4 regions of the Lysinibacillus sp. NPDC097279 genome follow, and region 2 is predicted to be linked to each of the others. Evidence: riboswitches for the same ligand, from Rfam matches in the RefSeq annotation. Region 2 holds a riboswitch; each other region holds the start of a gene.
The links. Region 2 has a riboswitch for cobalamin ahead of metE (5-methyltetrahydropteroyltriglutamate--homocysteine S-methyltransferase). Riboswitches for the same ligand answer to the same signal wherever they lie in the genome.
Positions count from the first base shown of each region.

Region 1: another riboswitch for cobalamin. It lies ahead of ACIQ1H_RS13275 (glutaredoxin family protein); the one in region 2 lies ahead of metE (5-methyltetrahydropteroyltriglutamate--homocysteine S-methyltransferase).
Region 3: another riboswitch for cobalamin. It lies ahead of ACIQ1H_RS03680 (energy-coupling factor ABC transporter permease); the one in region 2 lies ahead of metE (5-methyltetrahydropteroyltriglutamate--homocysteine S-methyltransferase).
Region 4: another riboswitch for cobalamin. It lies ahead of ACIQ1H_RS05665 (ABC transporter substrate-binding protein); the one in region 2 lies ahead of metE (5-methyltetrahydropteroyltriglutamate--homocysteine S-methyltransferase).

Region 1 is NZ_JBIWDA010000002.1:648,470-654,116, reverse strand. It holds gene dut (dUTP diphosphatase) at 1-125, opposite strand, end outside; gene nrdF (class 1b ribonucleoside-diphosphate reductase subunit beta) at 137-1,105, opposite strand; gene nrdE (class 1b ribonucleoside-diphosphate reductase subunit alpha) at 1,093-3,186, opposite strand; gene nrdI (class Ib ribonucleoside-diphosphate reductase assembly flavoprotein NrdI) at 3,183-3,542, opposite strand; gene ACIQ1H_RS13275 (glutaredoxin family protein) at 3,539-3,763, opposite strand; cobalamin riboswitch at 3,884-4,059, opposite strand; gene ACIQ1H_RS13270 (ferrochelatase) at 4,620-5,525, opposite strand; gene ACIQ1H_RS13265 (ABC transporter ATP-binding protein) at 5,603-5,647, opposite strand, start outside.
Region 2 is NZ_JBIWDA010000001.1:1,542,340-1,547,986, forward strand. It holds gene ACIQ1H_RS07770 (alpha/beta hydrolase fold domain-containing protein) at 1-152, opposite strand, end outside; gene ACIQ1H_RS07775 (hypothetical protein) at 551-709, opposite strand; gene metE (5-methyltetrahydropteroyltriglutamate--homocysteine S-methyltransferase) at 1,096-3,390, opposite strand; cobalamin riboswitch at 3,573-3,751, opposite strand; gene ACIQ1H_RS07785 (VOC family protein) at 3,947-4,309, shown strand; gene ACIQ1H_RS07790 (methyl-accepting chemotaxis protein) at 4,350-5,647, opposite strand, start outside.
Region 3 is NZ_JBIWDA010000001.1:762,470-768,116, forward strand. It holds gene ACIQ1H_RS03660 (S8 family peptidase) at 1-243, opposite strand, end outside; gene ACIQ1H_RS03665 (energy-coupling factor ABC transporter ATP-binding protein) at 328-1,200, opposite strand; gene cbiQ (cobalt ECF transporter T component CbiQ) at 1,197-1,970, opposite strand; gene ACIQ1H_RS03675 (energy-coupling factor ABC transporter substrate-binding protein) at 1,974-2,246, opposite strand; gene ACIQ1H_RS03680 (energy-coupling factor ABC transporter permease) at 2,248-2,994, opposite strand; cobalamin riboswitch at 3,137-3,320, opposite strand; cobalamin riboswitch at 3,579-3,758, shown strand; gene ACIQ1H_RS03685 ((2Fe-2S) ferredoxin domain-containing protein) at 3,896-4,267, shown strand; gene cobJ (precorrin-3B C(17)-methyltransferase) at 4,271-5,647, shown strand, end outside.
Region 4 is NZ_JBIWDA010000001.1:1,108,179-1,113,825, reverse strand. It holds gene ACIQ1H_RS05680 (cytochrome c oxidase assembly protein) at 1-175, opposite strand, end outside; gene ACIQ1H_RS05675 (DUF2243 domain-containing protein) at 165-659, opposite strand; gene ACIQ1H_RS05670 (precorrin-3B methylase) at 922-1,596, opposite strand; gene ACIQ1H_RS05665 (ABC transporter substrate-binding protein) at 1,650-2,633, opposite strand; cobalamin riboswitch at 2,860-3,045, opposite strand; gene ACIQ1H_RS05660 (GTP-binding protein) at 3,226-5,163, shown strand; gene ACIQ1H_RS05655 (hypothetical protein) at 5,353-5,647, opposite strand, start outside.

The sequences.
Region 1 (5,647 bases), on a different contig from region 2:
GCTTCACCAGCAGGAATTTCTACTGCTTCAATTGAATAAAGATCCATTCCAGCATCACCTGGATTTGCTTGCAAAGGTAGCAATGCATCAGCATGAATTCTTTTGATTTTTACGTCTAAGTTCATTTTTTTCATCCTTAACGATTAAATTTAAATGTGTCATCTGTAATTGGCGCTACTTTTGCTTTTGCGTAAGTAGAACCCTTTTGTGAAAAGAAGTCATATGTTGAACCTTCATTGCGAATACCATTCATTACGATTGGATTCACTTCTTCTTCAGGGAACATTGGATCAAAACCAACATTCATTAACGCTTTATTGGCATTATAGCGAACATACGCTTTTACTTCAGGTGATAACCCTGTTTCTGCATAAATATCTTCTGTATAATTCATTTCATTTTGATATAAATCCAGCAATAATTCATATCCCCATAAAGTCAGCTCTTCTTGCTTTTCCTTCGAAAATTGCTTATATAAATTTTGTGCGAAGAAGCCTACTGCCACACCATGGATGGATTCATCACGTAAAATAAGAGAAATAATTTCTGCACTATTGCGAAGAAAACCCTGTCCGCCTAAGTACAATGGATAGAAGAAACCAGAGTAGAATAGGAACGATTCTAGCATTACGGACGAGAACATCGCTTTCCATAAACTTTCTGAATCCCCTTCTTCAATGCCATTATAAATATCCGCAATTTTATTTGCCTTATATTGTAGGTATTCGTTTTTCTTAACCCATTCAAATAGCGCGTCAATTTCTTCATTTGTACAAAGCGTTGTGAAAATATAAGAATACGATTTTGCATGGATTGCTTCAAAAGCATCAAATACAGTAAGAACAGCCTTTTCTTGAAGGTCCGATGTATATGCAGCAACACGGTTCATCCCAATATTCGTTTGAACTGTATCAAGTAATGTTAAGCCTGCAAATACTTTCTTATACGTATCTTGGTGTTCGAAGTTTTTCCACTGTTGAATATCCTTACTTACAGCAATTTCCTCTGGAAACCAAATTTGTTTCCATTGTTGGTCCCAAAATACTTGTGCGAGTTCACTCGTTGACTTATTCCAATTGACCGCTTCGTAAATTATATTTGACATGCGACACACTCCTCTAAGCTTTGCAAACGTTGACGGACATAATAAACTGACTTAATCCCCTTTACCCAAGCGTAAATGTAAATTTTCGCTAACTGTTCCGTTGTCCAGTTATCCGTGACATACAGCGTCATCGAAATCCCTTGGTCTACGTGTTTTTGAGATGCTGCGTATAAATCGATTAAATCATATGGATTCACATCATATGCTTCCACATATAAATGACTGTTGTCATTTGTTAAATGTGGCATTGGATAAATTGTTCGACTATCCGCATAATCACGCACCTCTACACGCTCAGTACTTGGTGCAATTGAAGCTGTACAGCTACGAATATATGAAATACTACCAGTTGGTGCAATAGCTAGACGATAAGAATGGAATAAACCATATTCCATAACATCCTGCTTTAATGTTTCCCACATTTTTGATGTCACGATTGGAATATTTCCTAATGCTTTTAATACAACTGGTGAAAGCTCTTCTTCAAGTTTATTAACATATTGATCAAAATAAACGCCTGACGCATAATCACTATCCTCAAAACGGTAGAAAGTTTCGCCTCGTTCCTTAGCAATCTCCATCGATGATTTAAGTGAATAATAGTTCATCGCTTCCATAAAGCTATCCATAAAAGCAATTGAATCTTTAGAGCCGTACATAATCCCCTCTGTAACAAGATGACCATGTAGATTCATACATCCAAGCCCTACAGAATGCATTAACTTATTGGCTTTAGCTACAGGCGGTACATTCGTAATGTTCGTCATTTGTGACACATTCGTTAAAAGATGCATTGCTGTATCTACTAATGTACCAAAATCACTTACTTTACTTGCGGCATGTATATCAATTGAGCCTAAGTTACACGATACATCTAGTCCGTATTCATTTGATTCATTTTGGTCAGTAATGATACTTGTTTCTTGTACTTGTAAAATTTCTGTACATAGGTTCGACATTTTTACACGACCTATATTTTTGAGTGGATGTACGTCGTTGACATTATCATCAAAGATTTCGAAAGGATAGCCTGATTCAAATTGCGCTTTTTTCACTTCTGTATATAATCTGCGCGCATTCAAGCGTTTAATCTTACGGATATTTGGGTTATCTAGTAACTCATAATACATCTCTGTAATGGAGATTTCAGACATTCGTTTCCCATATTCTTTATAAATATCATATGGACTGAACAACACAATATCTTTATCACGTTTCATAAGTTCAAAGAAAATACTTGGAATAATAATACCTGTTGATAGCGTTGCAAGTCGGATTTTATCATCAGCATTTGGCTTTTTCGATGAAATAAAATTCTCTATATCAGCATGGAAAATATTTAGGTAAACAACGCCAGAGCCGTTACGTTGTCCAAGCTGATTGGAATAGCTGAAGGAATTTTCTAAAAGTTTAGCAACTGGAATCACACCACTTGCACGATTTAAAATTTCTTTAATTGGATCTCCTAATGGACGTAAATCTGTTAAGTTTACCCCTACTCCACCGCCAAGGCGTGATAGCTCTAAACAATAACCAATATTTTCAGCAATACTATTCATTGAATCGTCCATTGATAGTTTAAAGCAGCTTACTAATTCGCCACGCGCTTTTTTTCCACTATTTAACGCGGTTGGCGTTGCTGGTTGGTACGCCTCCATCATTGCTTCAACGGAACGTTCTGCTAACACCGTGTTCCCTTGTGCTAAATATAAAGCGATGATAACAATACGATCTTCGTATTTTTCTAAAATTTCTTCCCCGTCACGACTTTTCATTGCGTAACTATCGTAAAATTTACTTGCACTCATAAAAGATGGGAAGCGGAAATTGTAATCGTATGCTTTTTTGTATAAGTGTTTAATAAAATCTATCTCATACATGTCGATAAACTCTTTCTCGTAATAACCCTCATCGACTAAATAGCGTATTTTCTCCTCAATATCAATAAAATAACGTAGACGCACATTTACATATTCTAAAAAATAACGGCGTGTTGCCTCACGGTCCTTTTCAAGCTCTAATTGACCCGTCGTGCTATAGCGATTAAGCACCTCATTATTAAGCTTTAAGTATGTTTTCATCCCTTCACCCTCGTTTCATAAAACGTTTGTATTACTTCATAATCAGCCTGGTATCCACGTAAATCTAATTTACGCACTAGCGGGACCTGGTAGGTTTCTGCAATTTTTTCGCCAGCTCCACCAAACACATGGTGCCCAAAATTACTATTACCACTGACAGCTACTCCCTTGCAATACTCCCTGTTTTGCTCTAAAAAGCGAGCTACTTTTGCAGGAATATCACCTAAGCCGTCCGTGTATGTAATTAATAGAAAGGGCTCAGTCAGCAACAATCCATCATAAATTTCAATAGATTCCCCATCTAATTTCGTCACAATACTTCGCACATTACCTGTACGACTAGCATAAACGATCATATTGCAATCATCTCAATTTGAGAAACAATTTCTTTGACATCTCCTATAAATGTGTCATTTACTTCAAGAACAGGCACACTTAAAAAACCTGCGTCCATAATTTTTTGTTTTGCTTGCTCATCGTGATCAATATTCACAATTTCTGCTTCAAGTCCTGCACGTTGTAATTCCGATTTGACCCAAAGACATTTTGGGCATATAGTTTTCGTATAAAGTTTCATTTTAAATTCCCTCTTTTCATAATATAAAAAGGCTATCTCTTGGGAGAGACAGCCTAAGTTAGAAACGTAAAAAAACAAAAAAATCGTCACGTCCCCATTTCTTATTCCCCGAAGAAAGGTTGAATTGTTTTATTATAGGCAGGTCTCCTGGCTTTGCTTCATTCTCTGATATCCTTCCCATACGAATGCACAGTGGATTAAATCATCGTCAGCTTAACAGTTGCGGGGACAGCGTCGGATATACCGAACTTCCCTATTAAACTACATATAGTAGTACCTATATAAAACTAACACAATATATTGTTGTTGAACACAATTAAGTGTACCATCCTTCAAGTAAAAAGTAAATCAAGAAAAGCGAATTCTTTATAGTGTAACTTTTCACTATTTTCTTTAGGAACAACAAACGGTTAATAAATGAAAAATGACTAGCTAGGTTAGTATAATTAATAATATCGTCAATAGTTCTAAAGAATGATAGACGATTTTCCATGATAAGCTTTATCATATGTTAAGCAATTATTATTCTACCTACTGAAGCCTAAATTAAACTGCGTATTATATTTAATATGTACTTATATAATTTTATAGCTGTTATCACATTTTAGCCACTATCGTAAGCCCTATAACTTCTATTCAATTTTTCATTATACACACAAAAAAATATTAAAATAGATTTGCCGTTTATTAGATATCATTAATGCTAGTTCAGAGTAGAATGTAGTGTCTTTATTCATGGCTGTTCTGTTCGCTATATTGATATAAAACAAATAACCATCTGACATCAATGGAATATCGACATCAGATGGCAATATAGATTTTACAATAGTTACTCGTAATTTATTAACCTGTTCAGTTATTGTGCGGGAATAAATGATTCGACAATGGCAGCTAAAGCTTGAATGGTATCATAGCTATCACCTGGAAACTCTGATTGTGCAAATTCAACTTGCAGTTCCTCACACAATCGATGACATTCATTTCCAACTTCAAAATAGGACTCAATATCCGCTGAAAGTGACAGAAGCTCACATGTGACGATACCTTGAGCACCCTCGCCTTGCAATGAATTAATTTTATCTTTTACATTTGGACCTAGCCAGTCACCTTTCCCATGGCCACTTCGATATGTAACATGCCAGTTCGCTATTTGTGCTTCTTTAGAAATGGCTTCGGCTAATTCGGAAAACTGGCGCACATAGTGCTCATTTTTTTCAGGGTCAATAGGCTGACTATGGACTGTATATAAAACATGCGTCTGTGCTCGTTTTTCAACAGGAATCCATTCAAATGCACGTTGAACACGGTCTTTATAAACAGCAAGTAAATCATGATTTAAATGCCAATTTTTCGCATGAATGACCTTAACGTCATGAGAAGCTAATAACGTACTAACTTCATCATGAAACGCTGCTGCCCCTGTAGACATAATCGGATTTACAGGTAATGTAATAAAAGTTGTAATACCTTCTCTAAGCATTGTGTCGACAACATCTGGAATATAAGGTTCTGTATGTTTGTATGCGTTATATACTTTTACAGGCTGTGTTACACGTTGCTGTAAAGCATGTTCCAGCCCTTTAGCAATACGCCCCGTATTTGCTGCTAATAGATCAACACCACCTAATTTTTTAAATTGTGCCGTCACATTTTCAATTACATGAGGTGGTGGTGTTTTACCTTTCATTATATGTGTAAAATAAGGTGTTACATCGTCTAAAGATTTCGGTGCGCCATATGCGTAATAAATTATACCAATCATTTTTTAGTCTCCTTTTCTTCAATAGATTAATGTATATAGTGTTGTAGTTTTAGTTCTAATTTCTTTTTAAAAATAGCCTACGATTTTTCACAAGAACTTGAGCACAATTTTATCGGCGTAAA
Region 2 (5,647 bases):
TAGGGTTTTGTATTTTCAGTACCCCTTTGCTGAAGGAAGCTTTCAGTGTTTTCGATAGTAGAAAAACTCTTTTTATTACCTTGGGAAGTTATCCATTTTTCAAATTGAATACTTTCTACAGAACGTTCTCCATTATAAGTTTCTACGCTCATATTGTATTTCACTCCTTTAAACATTTTATTGTTCATTTACATAACACGACTTGTTTGATAATCCATCACTATTAGAAGGCTTGATTGAATAGAAGGCCTGAAGATGGTATTCAATTAAAAACACGTTGGTTGAAGTGTCATAATCCATTTAGTTTATGCAATTGTATCATACATTTTTACTAATTATTGGACTTTATTACAATTATAGAATAGAAAGTCAGATACTCAAAAATGAATATTATACTAAGAAATGTTAAGACATACATGAAAAAGCTACGAATGTTGTATCAACATTTCGTAGCTCTCATGTAAACATTATTTATATATGCTTATAGGTCATTTTTCAAAAGTCAGTCACAGTATTCTTTCGTAATAATAGATACACTGCTCACTCAACTTCATTCATATGCCTTATCTGTTTGTTCTTGCTTCTTTTTCAAATACTCCGCACGTATTTTTTCAATTTGCTGCTTTTTATCAAATTTGGCAGGCTTGTTTTTTTCATGATACTTTGCCACAGCTACCTTACCTTTAGTATCCAATTGATATTTCCCCAATTTGTTCACCTACTTTTCTTATCCTTAAAGAGAATTAATTCACCAAATATACTATACCTTATTTTACTGAGGTAAACCTTATTATGTACTGATAATCTTGCATATATCGGTAAAAACATTAAAAACTTTCGATTTCAAAAACTTTTAAGATCTTTACTTGCATCTACTTTACATGTTCTATCACTAATAAAAAAATGTCTTTTCGCTCCTGTAACCATCTTTGCATCCCTAGTCGTACCAATTATTAAAAGACTATCCTTATGAATCTTAGAGTACCATAACCAATTTTAAATAAAAAAATCCCCTGAGCATTTTTGCCTTTCAGGGGATTTATTTTAATAATGACGCTTATAAGGAAAAGTAATGTTTTTTCTTATACTATATAATTAAAAAGTTGATTGCTGTACTTGTTGACGTAATGTTTTGGCAGCAGTAACCATATGTGCTAGTGCTGCAACTGTTTCAGGTTCTTTTCTTGTTTTTAAACCACAATCTGGATTGACCCAAAATTGATTTTTGGATAATACTTGTAGGCTATCCTGCATGATACGTAACATTTCTTGTTCACTCGGCACACGAGGGCTATGAATATCATAAACACCCAATCCTATCCCTTTTTCATATGGATTGATTTGCAGCGATGCAATAAGCTCTCCATGACTGCGTGACGTCTCGATAGATATAACGTCAGCATCCAGTGCACTAATTGGCTCGATAAAATCATTGAACTCACAGTAACACATATGTGTATGAATTTGTGTTTCATCCTTTACACTAGCCGTAGCGAGTTTAAATGCATTCACTGTCCAATCTAAATATGCTTCCCAATGCTCTTTACGTAAAGGCAAGCCTTCTCGCAATGCAGGTTCATCGACTTGAATAATAGAAATGCCAGCCGCCTCTAGTGCCTCAACCTCTTTCCTTAGTGCAAGCGCAATTTGATAGGTCACCTCTTTTCGTGCAACATCGTCACGTACAAATGACCAGTTTAAAATGGTAACTGGGCCTGTTAACATCCCTTTTACATAGCGATTTGTTAAACTTTGTGCATAGGCCGTTTCTTTCACTGTCATCGGCGCTTCCCATGCAACATCACCGTAAATAATCGGTGGTTTTACACAACGAGAGCCGTACGAAACGACCCAAGCTTTTTCTGTAAAAGCGAAGCCTGTTAGTTTTTCACCAAAGTATTCCACCATATCTGTACGCTCAAATTCACCATGCACAAGTACATCAATATCTAAATCTTCTTGTATAGCAATCCACCTTTTCGTTTCTTGTGCGACAAAGTCAGCATATGCTTCATCTGAGATTTGTTTTTTACGCCATGCATTTCGCGTGCGCTTCACTTCATCAGATTGAGGGAAACTTCCAATCGTAGTCGTAGGGAATAGTGGTAGTTGCAGTGACTGTTGTTGAATAAGCTGACGACTATTAAAATCATTTTGACGTTCAAAATCCTCTGACGAGACCGTTTGCATTTCTTGTTGAACTGCCTGATTATTTCGTACGGGATGTTTCTTTAATGCATCAATTGCTTTCATGCTTTCAGAGATTGTGTGATTTGATGTGTGGTTTTTTTCTTTTAAATATTTAGCCACCTCTGATATTTCAGCCAATTTTTCATCAGCAAATGCAAGTGCATTTTTCAAGACAGGGTCTAGCTTTGTTTCAAGGGCGGTCGAAATCGGCACATGCTGTAAGCTACATGACGATTGAATCCATAACTCTTGGACACTAGCCAACTGTTCGATTGCCTTAATCGTTGTACTTACCTCTGCTAAATTTGCTCGCCAAATATCTCGTCCGTTAACAATACCTATCCCCAATACTTTATCCTGTGGAAAACCAAATTGGCGTAGTGCCTCCATATTTTTTGTATAGCCATGAACAAAATCTAAGCCAAATCCTTGTACAGGAAGTTCAATTAGTGTGTTATAAGCTGATAACGATTCAAAATAAGTTTGTAGCATAATATTGGCCTCTGGAACAGCGGCTGCTAATTGTGTATATATTTCTTGCACTAGTTTGACCTCAGCCTCTTCTAAAGTGGAGACTAATGCAGGTTCCTCTAATTGAACCCAGTCAGCACCAGCTGTAACGAGTTCTTGGATTACCTGCGCATAGAGTGGTAGTAATGCTAAAATAAAGGCAACTTGTGATACTTTATCGTAACCTTTTGTTAGCTTGCAAAATGTATATGGTCCGATTAGCGTTGGCTTTGCAGTAATGCCAAATGCATCTTTAACCTCAAGGAAATCTGTAAGTATTGTATTCTCTGTTAATTGTAGTGTTTGTCCTTCATATTCAGGTACAATGTAATGATAATTTGTGTTAAACCATTTAGTCATTTCACTAGCAACCGCTTCTTTATTTCCGCGCGCTACCGCGTAATACGTTTGTAAATCAACCTTTCCACCTTGCCAGCCAAAGCGCTTTGGCACCAAACCAAACATCATCGCTGTATCAAGCATTCTGTCATAGCGTGTAAAATCCCCTACAGTGACAATATCTATTCCGCTCCGAAGCTGCTTATCAATACGTGCAAGACGGATTTTTTTAATTTGTTGTAAGAAATCTTCTTCTGTAAGTTCATTTCTCCAAAACGCCTCTAATGCCTTTTTCCATTCACGGTCTTCTCCTATATATGGATAGCCTACTACAGTTGTGGTATACGTCATGTTACATCTCTCCTCGAATTAAAATAAAAAAAACCATCTTCCTTTTCGGAAAATGGTAGTTATTGTAAATCTAATTAGCTATGACGAAGCGATACGATAATGTATTAATTGTCGTATATATTCGTTAGTCGCACAGTGCCAATTCGGTCACATCTCACCACCTATTTCCACGTAGGTTATTTGGTGTGTACTAGACATTGGCAGGTCTCCTGGCTTCTCATCAACACGCCTCACAGCCTTCCCAGTTCCCCAGTGGCATTTGTGATTTACTCCGATTTACAGTTGCGGGACAGCGTCGGATTTACACCGACTTCCCTTTTAAGCCAAACTTTCATTTGGCACCAACTCTTACACAATATTCAATTATGCTCTTACTATAGCATATATTTTTCTGAAAAGTATAACTTTTATAAAGTTTATACGCATATTTTCAGTAGATTGTTACATGAGGAGTAATTTAATTGATTCCAATATAATAAAAAATATACTAAAAAAGGTATTTTAAGAAATTTGTAGAATTATATAGTTATTACAAGAAATAGCGAGGAGGAATACTATGATTGTCGGTTTACATCATGTACAACTTACAATTCCTAAAGGCTCTGAGGAGCAAGGAAAAGCATTTTATTGCAATGTACTGGGGTTAAAAGAAATAGAGAAACCAGCATCTCTTAAAGGGCGTGGTGGTTTTTGGCTACAAGTAGGTAATCAAGAAGTACATGTCGGCACAGAAGATGGCTTTGATCGACTCACAACGAAAGCACATATTGCTTATCATGTAGAAGATGTAGCACATTGGAAAAGGATATTAACAGAACATCAAATAGAAATACTTGATTCTGTTGCAATTCCGCATTTCGAGCGCTTTGAATTTAGAGATCCTTTTGGTAATCGAGTAGAAATTATTCAGCCGATTTAAAATGAAAAAGCAGCCATCTTGCTAATGGCTGCTTTACTATTTATAATTTAAAGTGCTGAACTTCTTTGTTTAACTTCTCTGCCATCGATGCTAAATGATCTGTATTTTTTGAGATTTCATCCATCGTCGCGACCGTTTGATCGATTGTTGCGGTCGTTTGCTCTACCCCTGCGGCAGATTGCTCAGATATTGCTGCTATTTCATCGATAGAACGGTTAATTTGTTCCGTTGTTGTGGAAATACCTTGTAAGTTTTCTGTGATGCCTTGAATATTACTAAACATACTATTAACGGCTGAAGCAATTTGTTCAAAGGTTGTATTTGTAGTCGTAATTTGCTCTGTGCCCCTTTTTACTTCTTCATAGCCCGTTTGAAGTGATGCTGTAACGCCAACTGTTTCATTTTGAATACGTCCCACTATAGATGAAATATCCGTCACAGAATAGGATACTTGTTCAGCAAGCTTGCGCACTTCATCGGCCACAACCGCAAAACCTTTGCCTTGCTCCCCTGCCCGTGCAGCTTCGATTGCAGCATTCAATGCTAATAAGTTGGTTTGGTTGGCAATATCATCAATAACAGAAACTAATTTAGAAATTTCTTGTGATTGCCTATTTAAGCCTTCAACATTTGCAACAGCCTCTTGGACGATTTTATCAATAGCAAACATTTGCTGTGTTGAAGTATTCATTAAATGTTGTCCACTTGCTGTAAGCTGCAAAACTTCACTCGAATAGCCTTGTAAATCTTTACCTTGTATATTAGCCTGCTGAACATTTATTTTAAATGTCTCCATCATTTGAGCTAAGTCTCCAGCATTATGTGCTTGTGATTCAGAACCACCCGCTAATTCAAGCATTGTGAGGGCAATTTGTTCTGCACCTGTTTTCACTTCTAAAGAAGATTGTGCAAGTTGTTCACTGTTGGCAGCAACGTTCCCAGAAACCACATTTATCGAACCAATGATTTCATGGAGCTTACGATTTAATGCATTTGTCGATTGCACGAGTAAGCCGATTTCATCCTTCATTCTTTCAGGCAATGGAGGCTGACTAATATCACCATCTGCCATTTGCGAAATTTTTTGTACGACTGCTTTTATCGGATTGGCAATCATATGCGCTGATATGTAAGCGGTTACAATTGCGACGATAGTAGTGATTATACCTATCATTAAACCTATATTCATCGTTTGCTTCGATTGAGCGATCATCTCCTGCCCAAGCTTATTAATAGAAGCTTCTCTTGCACCTGCAAGCTCCTCGTACCCCTCTCTAATTTCTACTGCAAGACGATCAACAGAATTAAGGTTTTGAATAGCTGCTTCTATATTTCCTT
Region 3 (5,647 bases), 780 kb from region 2:
ACCAATTTTACTATGTACGGTCTTAGCAAGGCCCGAATGTTTGACGATAATCGTATCGGGACTAATCCATTCGTTTCCTCCTGTTTGATAGTTGAACTGCTTTAATGCTTGCTTTTTTTTGCTAGCGAGCATACTTGTCACCAATTCTGGGTTCTGTGGTGCTTCAGCAAAGGCAGAAGCAGCAGGAACCATTAGTGCAGAACATGCTACGACAGCGATTGATTTCATCACCCAGTTTTTCAATTGTTTTCCCTCCTTGAGTAAAATATGACATTTCACTATTTATAACGGATGGATAAAAGAAAAGTTTCATTCCTCAATAAATTTTTATAAAATTGTTTGTAAATTGTTTGAGTGCCTGTCACCCAAATGCTCGATTAGTTTTTGTAAGTCTTCTTTTGAACGAGGCATCTGTATATTCTTATCAAAAAGATTTTTATTTTGCAGGGCGAGAGCTATGTCAAAAACCCAAGGTCGTTCAAGATGCGCTAGTTCAAGCAACTTCTCCTGATAGAACAATTCAACAGGATCCCCATTATAAATAACTTTACCAGCCTCCATCACAATTATTTGATCTGCCCATTCATAAGCCAAAGCAATATCATGGGTCGCCAATAAAAATGTTCGTTGCCCATTTTCTAATTTAGCTAAATAATGTAAAAGCTGTGCAGCATAATAATTGTCTAGTCCAGCAGTTGGTTCATCTAATAATAAAACAGATGGTTCCATTGCGAGCACACCTGCCATCGCCACACGTTTTTTCTGTCCGACACTTAAAAAATGAATCGGTTTCTCAAGTAATGATTCGACCTCTGTTTGTGCGACAGCCCAGGCGATTTTTTCCTCGATTTTTTCTTGTGACCAGCCAAGATTTAATGGACCGAAAGCGATGTCTTGCTTTACGGTACCTGAAAAAAGTTGATTGTCAGCATCTTGAAATACGATGCCTACTTGTTGGCGTAATGCTGATAATGCTTTTCTTGAATAGCTAAGTGCTTCGTTGCAAAAGGTAATATTGCCAGCGGTCGGTTTTAAAATCCCATTTAGATGCTGGAATAATGTTGATTTACCAGCACCATTATGACCGAGTAGGGCGATTTTTTTCCCCTTTGGAATTTGTAATGTAATATCTGTTAGTGCCTCAGTACCGTCTGCATAGGCATACGATAACTGTTGAAGCTCAAAATAAAGTTCAGTCATGAGAAAAAACCTCCATATAAGATGAGGAATAAAAAAATAATAACCATTCCAACCCAATTTTTCTTGCTGTATCGTACACTATCTTGCCAATAGACCGATTCGCCACCACGTGCCTGCATCGCATTATTAAGTTCGCGACTACGTTGAAACATTTCGGCAAACAAAGCTGCAATGAGCATGGAAATCGACCTAAGCCATTGCATTGGTGATTGATAGCCAAGGCGTGATTGTTGCGCAAGATGGATTTTTTGCATGCTATTTAAAAAAATGAAAATAAATCGATACGTAAGCTCTACTAACTCTACAAATAAAACAGGTAGACGCCATTGACGTAATACGTGGCAAATAGATTGGACCGATGTTGTTAATATTAAAAAGTACAAACAACTAATGCTACCTAGTACACTGAACAATAACTGCTGTGCTGTAATCAAACTTGCATTACCGATAAAAAAAGTCCAATGACTAAGTGAAAATGCAAAGGAATGTGCTGGTAGTATACTTGAATTTGGCGCAATTGAAATCAAAATAGATACTAAACTAGATAGTAGAAAAAAACCTGGTAACAATAGTAATTTTACATAATATGAAAAGGGGATTTTTGCGTATAAAATGATAAAAGCACTCATTACAATAAATGTAATGAGTGAAATAAGTTCATCTTTCACGATAAGCGATAATAGCAGTAACCCTAAGGAAAACGTCATTTTTTCTAACGGATGAACAGTCGCTAGTTTATTCATATAAGCATATTTATCAATGAGTAACATTGTTTAACCTTCCTTATGCTTGCCGCGCATATAGCCTACAAAATAGCCGATAAAGCCAGCACCAATCGCAGCCTGTAATACGAATAATAAGCTTTCGATTTCACCGCTTGGTGGCTCCCATAAGCTTTCAAACCATGGTTCATACTCTGCATTAATTTCACCGATTGCAGCTTCCGCTTCTCCGTCAGCACCACCAAATTCTGCACCCTTTTGTACGAAAAGGGGGATGATTGCTAAAAGCACAACGACAGCAAGTAGTAACATATTTTTCTTCATCTTAATGTGCCTCCTTTGCTGAGAAAACACGAAGAGCCTTTAATTCGCTCACGTTGTATTTTTTTAGGAAATTCATGACGATAACAGTTAAAATCCCTTCACTAATTGCGAGAGGAATTTGTGTTAAAGCAAAAATCCCTGCAAATTTTGTGAATGATGCCATAAAGCCTCCTACTTCAGAAGGGAAAGCTAGTGCTAATTGAACTGAAGTGACAACATAAGTACCTAAGTCCCCAAGCATCGCGGCAAAAAAGACAGCGATAGAAAATGAAAGACCAATTTTTTGAGAACCTTTAAAGACATAATATGCAATAATTGGACCTACAATCGCCATTGAGAAAGCATTTGCACCTAAAGTAGTAATACCACCATGCGCTAAAAGTAAAGATTGAAATAATAAAACGATTGTTCCAATTACGCTCATTGCTAATGGCCCGAAAAGAACCGTACCAAGACCAACACCAGTAGGATGTGAGCAGCTTCCTGTTACTGATGGGATTTTCAGTGCTGATAAAACGAATGCAAACGCACCTGATAAGCCTAATATCATTTTTGTTTCAGGATTTTCATCAATTGTTTTACGAATAGAACGCAATCCTAAAATAATAAATGGAATCGAAACGACCCACCAAAAAATCGCCCATTCAATCGGCAAAAACCCTTCCATGATATGCATGGCAAACGCTCGATTTGGTACTAGTAAAAAAGCTAGTAAGAAATAACTAAGTTTCCAAAAAGAAAATTTCAAAACCATTCCTCCTTCACAGTCATTTTCGAATGTAAGATGCGCAATAAAAAAAGCACTTCTCCGTCTAGGAAAAAGTGCATAGCTGAAAAAGCAAATACTAATGGTCATTTGCTAAGCCGCACACCTATCCTCGTAGGTTGAAACGATCACGATTTTTTCGGCAGGTCTCCTGGCTTAAGATCAACATTTTATAGGCCTTCCCGTCCTTTGGACAGTGACATTTTCTATAAAATTCCCTCATACAGTGGCGGGACCGCGCCGGACTTAAACCGGCTTCCCTTTTAAGCGAAATGTATACACTTCACACCGAAAAAAGATGAAATTGTGAGTTTTCACGAAGAAGTGTAACATGTTTTTCCAATCATTAGCTATTCTTTTTTTTTTTAAAAGATTTTTTAATAGAATTACATTCTAGAAAATTCAGATAAATGTAAGAGAGAATCAATCAAATTTAACGGAATATTTGTTGAAATTTTATTAAAAATCTAATAAATGAAAAAAGAAATGTTGAAAAGAGTAAAAATAATAGGCTATGATAGAAACAGTTTTATACTCTTTTTATGAATATTTCATTTCAAAATTTAATTATAAATCCATCATTAAGTGCTCGAAATACTTCGAGATAATAGGGAAATCGGTGTAAATCCGATACAGCCCCCGCTACTGTAATAGCTGATGAAATCGCAATGCCACTGGAAACTTGGGAAGGCGCGAAAGTAAGAGGAAGCTTAAGTCAGGAAACCTGCTTAGTTGATGATATGCAAACTTTTCGGAGGGAGAAGTGAAGCGAGAGCGGATACGTGTATATTCGTTTTTATTTTGGCTTCTATAAAACCTTTACTCTTCGATGTTGAGTAAAGGTTTTTTCTTTTTCCTAAAAGTCAATGAGGGGAGAACAGCAATGACAACTTGGAACTTAGAGGGCATGAAAACACATCTTTTTATTTGTAATGGTAGTAGTTGCATGAAAAAAGAGGCTGAGGAAATTACGTTGGCCATACGAGATGAAATAGAGAAATTAGCACTCGATAAGGAAATACATACAACAAGAACGCGTTGTAATGGCAGATGCAAAGATGCATGTGTTGTAATCGCGTATCCACAGGGAAATTGGTATCGTGTGCCAACAGTAGAGCATGGTAGAACGCTTGTAAAAGATTTAAACGATGATTCTTTACATAGTGAGCATGTGTTTACTTTGACAGAAGGTACGTTGCAGCGTACCCCGCAAACAACAGCCATAAAAGGCATCGACAAGGTGAAAGAGGGGTAGAAAATGGCGCAAAAAGGAAAGATTTTTGTTGTAGGCTTTGGACCTGGTGATTTCAAACATATTACAACCCGTGCTGTAGAGGCATTGCAACAAAGTGAATTTATTATCGGTTATAAAACATATGTTGAGCTCATTCAAGATTTAGTAAGTGCAAAGTCGATTGTGAGTACTGGCATGACAGAAGAAGTGTCACGTGCACAAGAAGCAGTTCGTCAAGCCGAGGCTGGAAATATTGTTGCGGTTATTTCGAGTGGTGACTCGGGCGTATATGGAATGGCTGGACTTGTATATGAAGTCCTCATTGAGCTTGGTTGGACGGAAGCAACAGGGATTGAAGTTGAGATTGTGCCAGGAATTTCTGCTATTAATTCTTGTGCAAGTTTGCTAGGCGCACCGATTATGCATGATTCATGCACGATTAGTTTAAGTGATCATTTAACGCCTTGGAATTTAATTGCAAAGCGTGTGGAAGCTGCGGCGATGGCGGATTTTGTTATTGCTTTATATAACCCTAAAAGTGGTCGACGTACACGTCAAATCGTTGAAGCGCAACGGATTTTACTAGAATATCGATCACCTGATACGCCTGTAGGGCTTGTGAAAAGTGCGTACCGAGATCGTCAGGAAATAACAATGACAACGTTAGCAGAGATGCTCGAGCATGATATCGGCATGTTAACTACAGTAATTATTGGCAATTCATCGACATTTTTCTATGACAATAAAATGATTACTCCACGTGGCTATCAGCGCAAATATACACTTGGAGATGAAAAACAGCCTTTACGTCCACATCAGCGTTTAAGAGAAGAAAATGAACCGTGGGCAATGAACCAAGAAACAGGTACCGCACGCCAAGACTTTGCGGCAGATCCCAATGCAGGACGTATGAAAAGTAGTATTGCAGTAGCACCTGCGCCTGTAACAGTACCAGAAAAATCATCATTGGAAATGGCAGCAACAGCACTTGCCATGGTGAAAGGAACAACTGTCACAAAGACAACAACAAAGTTAGTCCAGCAAAAAATGGAGTCGATTTTTGAACTTGCTGTTAGTCCAGGGGTAGCAAATAAATTTTTCACGCCACAGCAAATGATGACGTTAGCTGAAGTTGTGGGAGATGAAGGCACGATGGAATATACACCAGACCATCAAATTCATTTGAAAATTCCAACGACAGAGCCTGAGATGATTACTGAAAAGTTAAGAGCAGTAGGCTTTTTACTTGCACCAATAGGGGATGTGCTGTCATTAAAAGCCTGTGATTTCTGTTATGGCGAGAAGGCAGATTCAATTCCATATGCAGAGGAAATTCAAGATAAGCTTGGTGGATTATCGCTGCCTAAAACTTTAAATATTGGCTTTAATGGCTGTGGCATG
Region 4 (5,647 bases), 430 kb from region 2:
TTGCAATACGATAATGGGGCCATTTTTTATATTTACGATTCGTCATCACTGCGGCCAAAATATACAATAATAATATAGTAATAAATACAATAAGAAAAATTAGTTGAGGATGTATTATTCCGAAAAGATTTTGACTATGACTACCCTCGGCTATTTGATGATGGTTAGCGCTCATTAGTAATAGCCTCTGCTTTTATTTTGTTGTTGCTAGTGCGAACGGTAAGATAAAGTCCTATAATGAGGATAATAGCTGCAATGACATTCCAAATGATATCGTAGATGATGACATTTTCTACATACCTAATCTGGTGTATTCGCATTAGTTTATGTTGAATAATCCCATCATATAATTGGAAGCCGCCTGCTCCTAGCATCAAACCACCCATCCATCTCTTCAACCAAAAACCACTTTTACGACGAATATCTGCAAGTAAAAATAATCCTGCGATAGTTGCAAACCAACTAATCGCATGGAATATCCCATCAGAAATTAAGCCAATATCCGTTGTCGACTTATCATAAAAATGATGCCAGCGAAATAGTTGATGAAAAATAGTCTCGTCTATAAAAGCTACTAGACCTATCCCAAATAAAAACCCTGACAGTAAATTACGACTTACATAAACTTGTTTGTTTTTATGAGCGTTTATTGTCGTCATTTCTTCGCCCCCTATTTTTAGATTGCCGTCCTTATCTTTCCCTATTTTTGATTATTTTAATCTAATTTACAATTCGCTCAGACTTATACTTCCCCATAAAAACATTAAACTGCACAACTAAATGCTGTCTTGGCTCATATTGTTTACCATTTGAAAAAGAGCTAGCATTTAGCTAGCTCTCTTCTTCGTATATGCAGAAATTCCACATCATCTCTATTAAGCTGTGAAACTTATGTTCTAAGCAGAAATAAACTAAGTTGAATCACTTTCCCTTTAATGCTTGCCAATATTCGGCGCTATTTGTTCTACGATAAAACTTATAGAAAGGTTCATTTGGGCGGGCATGTTTCTGATACAGCTCAATGATTTGTTTTAGAAAGCTTTCTATTTTTTGTACTGACACCCTTTTAGCAAATAGTGTACCCGCCTTTGCATGGGCCCCCATCGGCACGGCGCCTAAGTAAACATCGAAGCTATCCTTTTGATAAACAAGTCCAATATCATCATATACAGCATTATAGCAGGCAGACGCACAGCCATTAATATTTAACCGTAGTCTAGACGGTACAGTTTCTTCCTGTAGTGCTTCGTATAGTTGTTCTGTTATTTCAGCCGCATCCATTTTATCCCCATCACAAAAATCACAAGCTTTTATCGCGACGATGGGACCTTGCTTAGCAATATATAAGCCCACTGCTTGAAGCTCATTGATAATTTCCTTTACTTTTTTAGTTGGGACAGATAAAAGAATACTATAGGAAGCTGAATATTTAATTGCGCCACTTTCACCGACAATCTCTGCAATTTTTTGAAATTGAGCTGGTGTATAATGCTTATTGATAATACCTGGACTTACTGCAAGGCGTGTAAAGTTTCCATTAACATTTAGTTTTTCAAATGTTCGATCTGGTATATTCGAATGAAAGGCATTCATCATTTGTGCTCCTTATGAAAAAGAGCTAGCAAATAGCTAGCTCTTTTGATTGTTATTTAAAAGTTTTCAGGATAAAAACCTTTTGCTAAAATTTCAATAGCTTCTGCAGCTCGAACCCCTTCTGAAGCGGCTGAAAGTGGTAAAATGACAAAGCGCTCATTTTTCACAGCATTTGTTTCTTTTAATGCTGGGTCACTTTTCAGGAATTTAATTTTGTCTTCTGCAGTTTGGGAACCATAATCAATTACGACAATCACTTCAGGATTGCGTTCAACAGTTTCTTCTTTCGAAACTGTTGTCCAGCCCGATTCGACATCGCCAAAAATGTTTTGACCGCCCGCGACTGTGACAAGTTCATCCATAAAGTTTTGTGCCGCTGTAAAAACTTCCTTATCCCCACTATCGTAAACTAAAACACGTAATTCTTTATCCTCTTTTGGTAACTTTGCACGTACAGCATCAACATCATTTGTCATCTGTTCAATCAATGCTTCACCGCGCTCTTCCACACGGAAGATTTTTGCGATATTACGGATATCCGTAAAAATATCGTCTAATGTTGGTTTTGTAATACTTGAAGAAGTATGTAAATAGGTGTGAATACCAAGTGCCTCTAATTCTTCTGGTGTACCGACACCCTTTTCACTAAAACCACTTTTCCACCCAGCGTATAAAAAATCTGCTTCACTATCAATGACTTGTTCCTTTGTCGGGTATTGCTCAGCTATCACTGGTACTTTATCGTAAGCTGCTTGTAAAGGTTCGTAAATTTTATCATCTAAATAGGCAGTACCCACCATTGAATCTTCTAAGCCTAGTGCAAGCATTATTTCTGTGACGTGTTGATTTAAGCTAATCGCTTTTTTCGGTGCATCTTTATAAACTTGCGTCGTCTCATTATTTTCAATGGTTACTTCTTTTGCTCCTGTTTGTGCTGGTTCGATGTTTTCACTTTGTGAATCATTTTTTGCACTACATGCCCCTAAAATACTTAATAGTGCAATGGCAAGAACTAACCACATGCCTTTCCATTTCTTCATGTTTGTTTCTCCTTTAGTTTGTAATTTTTCATTATATAGTAAGAAATCAAAGACTTCTTAGCTACTGATCATGGGCTATTCTTGACTTTTCTTAATATAAATTGAAAACTCATCATGCTACTATTCTTCAAAAAGACACAAAAAAACCCTCTTGCTTCCAAGAGGGCGACATAGTGAAAAAACAATGGTTAATGAACCAATCACTATTCCCATCCTCGTGGTATTAAGTAAAAAATACATATTGGCAGGTATCCTGGCTTAGGTTCAACATTTATACGTCTTCCCATAGTTAAACTACAGTGACTGTTGTATAAACTCCCCATTTACAGTTGCGGGACAGCATCGGATTTACACCGATTTCCCTTTTAAGCAAATGGCAAAAACCATTTGCACCAATATATAGCAGTATTAAGTTATAAAAATAGCCTAGCAGAACTAGTTTTTGTTTTCAATCACACAAAAAAATCCATAACTAATAATTATGAATTATTTACTACTATTTTAACATGAACGAGCACTATTAAACACGAAATGTTTTTTAGCTGAATCTGTTACAATGAGCGTATAGGAAAAATAGAAATGAGGATTTTTTATGTATAAAACGATTGGTGTGCTCGCACATGTCGATGCAGGAAAAACAACCTTTTGTGAACAACTACTCTTCCACACGAATAGTATTCAAACGCGCGGAAGAGTCGATCATCAAGATACTTTTTTGGATAATCATTCAATCGAGCAAGCTCGTGGCATTACCATCTTTGCCGAACAAGGGCGGATGGAAATTGGAAGTGATATCTATACGTTAATAGATACGCCTGGGCATGTCGACTTTTCACCTGAAATGGAACGCGCAATTCGTGTAATGGATTACGCCATCATTATCGTAAGCGCTGTAGAAGGTGTACAAGCTCATACTGAAACAGTGTGGCAATTGCTACGCCAATATAACGTACCAACCTTCTTCTTTATAAATAAGATAGATCGTGAGGGTGCTGATGTGGGTGCCGTTATGGGACAGCTTCAAAAAGAATGTTCGGAGCACGTACTTTTAATCGACGATCCATTGTGTGCAGATTACGTACCAAACCACATTGCTGAGTGGCTAGCTGAGCGTGATGAACAACTATTCGATGCCTTTTTGACAGAAACTCTCGATGCACAAACATGCCTATTGCAGTTACAAAAGTTCATTAAACAAGAGCAAGCATTTCCTTGCTTTACTGGTGCTGCATTAAAGGATATTGGAATAAAAGAATTTTTATCACAGCTACCCCTACTTACAGAAACGCAATTCGACCATCAACGACCATTTCAAGGTGAAGTATTTAAAATCCGTCATGATGGCATGCAACGTTTAACCTTTATCAAAGCTTTAGAAGGAACTTTACATACACGCCAAGACTTTACATTTGGTGATATGACTGAAAAAGTAACTGAAATCCGCTTATATAATGGAAGTCGTTTTGTCACAACACAAAAAGTGCAAGCTGGAGAAATTTTCGCTGTAAAGGGGCTAAGTCTAGCAAAAATCGGTGATATTTTAGGTAGTACACTGACTCCTCAACCATATGAGCTAGTGCCGACTTTACAAGCTAAAGTACAGTATGATGGGCAGCAGCATATAAAGGAAGTATTACAAGTATTCCGTTTGCTCGAAGCCGAGGAACCGTCGATGCGCGTCGTATGGCATGAGAAGTTCCAAGAAATCCATGTACATATTATGGGTGTTATTCAGCTTGAAGTGCTTGCTGAAGTGTTAAAAAATCGATTTTCACTTACTATTACTTTTGGTGAACCTAAAATTTTATATATGGAAACAATTGCAACAACTGTAACAGGATACGGTCATTTTGAGCCGTTAAAACATTATGCAGAGGTACACCTATTAATGGAGCCAAATATTCGAGGTACAGGAAACACGTTTGTTAACGCTTGTCATGCTGATGATTTATCAGTTGGCAATCAACGACTAATTGAAAAACATCTATTTGAGCGAGAGCATCACGGTCTTTTAACAGGCTCCCCCGTTACGGATATACGCTTCACCCTTTTGACAGGACGTGCCCATATCAAACATACAGAGGGAGGCGATTTCCGCGAAGCAACTTTCCGTGCACTTCGACAAGGGTTGGAACAAGCTGAAAATATCGTACTTGAACCATATTATCGCTTCAAATTAAAAGCATCGAATGAATTTATCGGTCGTATGATGAACGATATCCAGCAAGCAGACGGTACATTTGATGCACCCGTCTTAACAGAGGAACAAGTAACATTAACAGGACGCGTTCCTGTTGCAACATTTATGCATTATAGTACTACTTTCGCTGCTTACACGAATGGCAAAGGATCAATATCGTTACAATTTGATGGCTATGATAAATGCCATAATAGTGAAGAAGTAATAGCGCACATCAATTACAATAAACAGGCAGATCCCGACTATTCATCGTCTAGTATTTTTTGTGCGAAAGGTAAGGGCTATTCAGTTCCTTGGTATGACGCAAAAGAAGCGATGCATTGCTTGTAATTAAGCAACTACACACATTTCTATAGCACCACAGCTCTTTTTAGTGGTTTATCGGCGTTTTCAATGGTGCTATCGGCGATTCCTAGGCTTTTACCGGCGTTTTCAAAAGTTATCCGCAATATCTATCAATATTATTCTCCATAAAAATAACTGAAGGCATCGAGAACATCTCGATGCCTTTTATATTTCCTATAAAGCTTTCTTTACTTTCGCAACAAAGCTATTTGCCGATTCCACAATTACATAACCATTACTATTCGTAAAATCAACAAGAACCGTGCCAGGTTTACTCTTTAAAATTTGTAATTGCTCGATCAGTTGAAGCAATAATTGATGACCATTGCCTCGTGGGTGCCAATTTAAATGATAGTCATTTAATTCTTTCACACTTTCAAGAAAGTGTTCGTATTCATATTTTACATATTTTGTTAAATCTAATATTTTATTAGTATCTTGATTTGTATGAACGACTAACGATAAATCT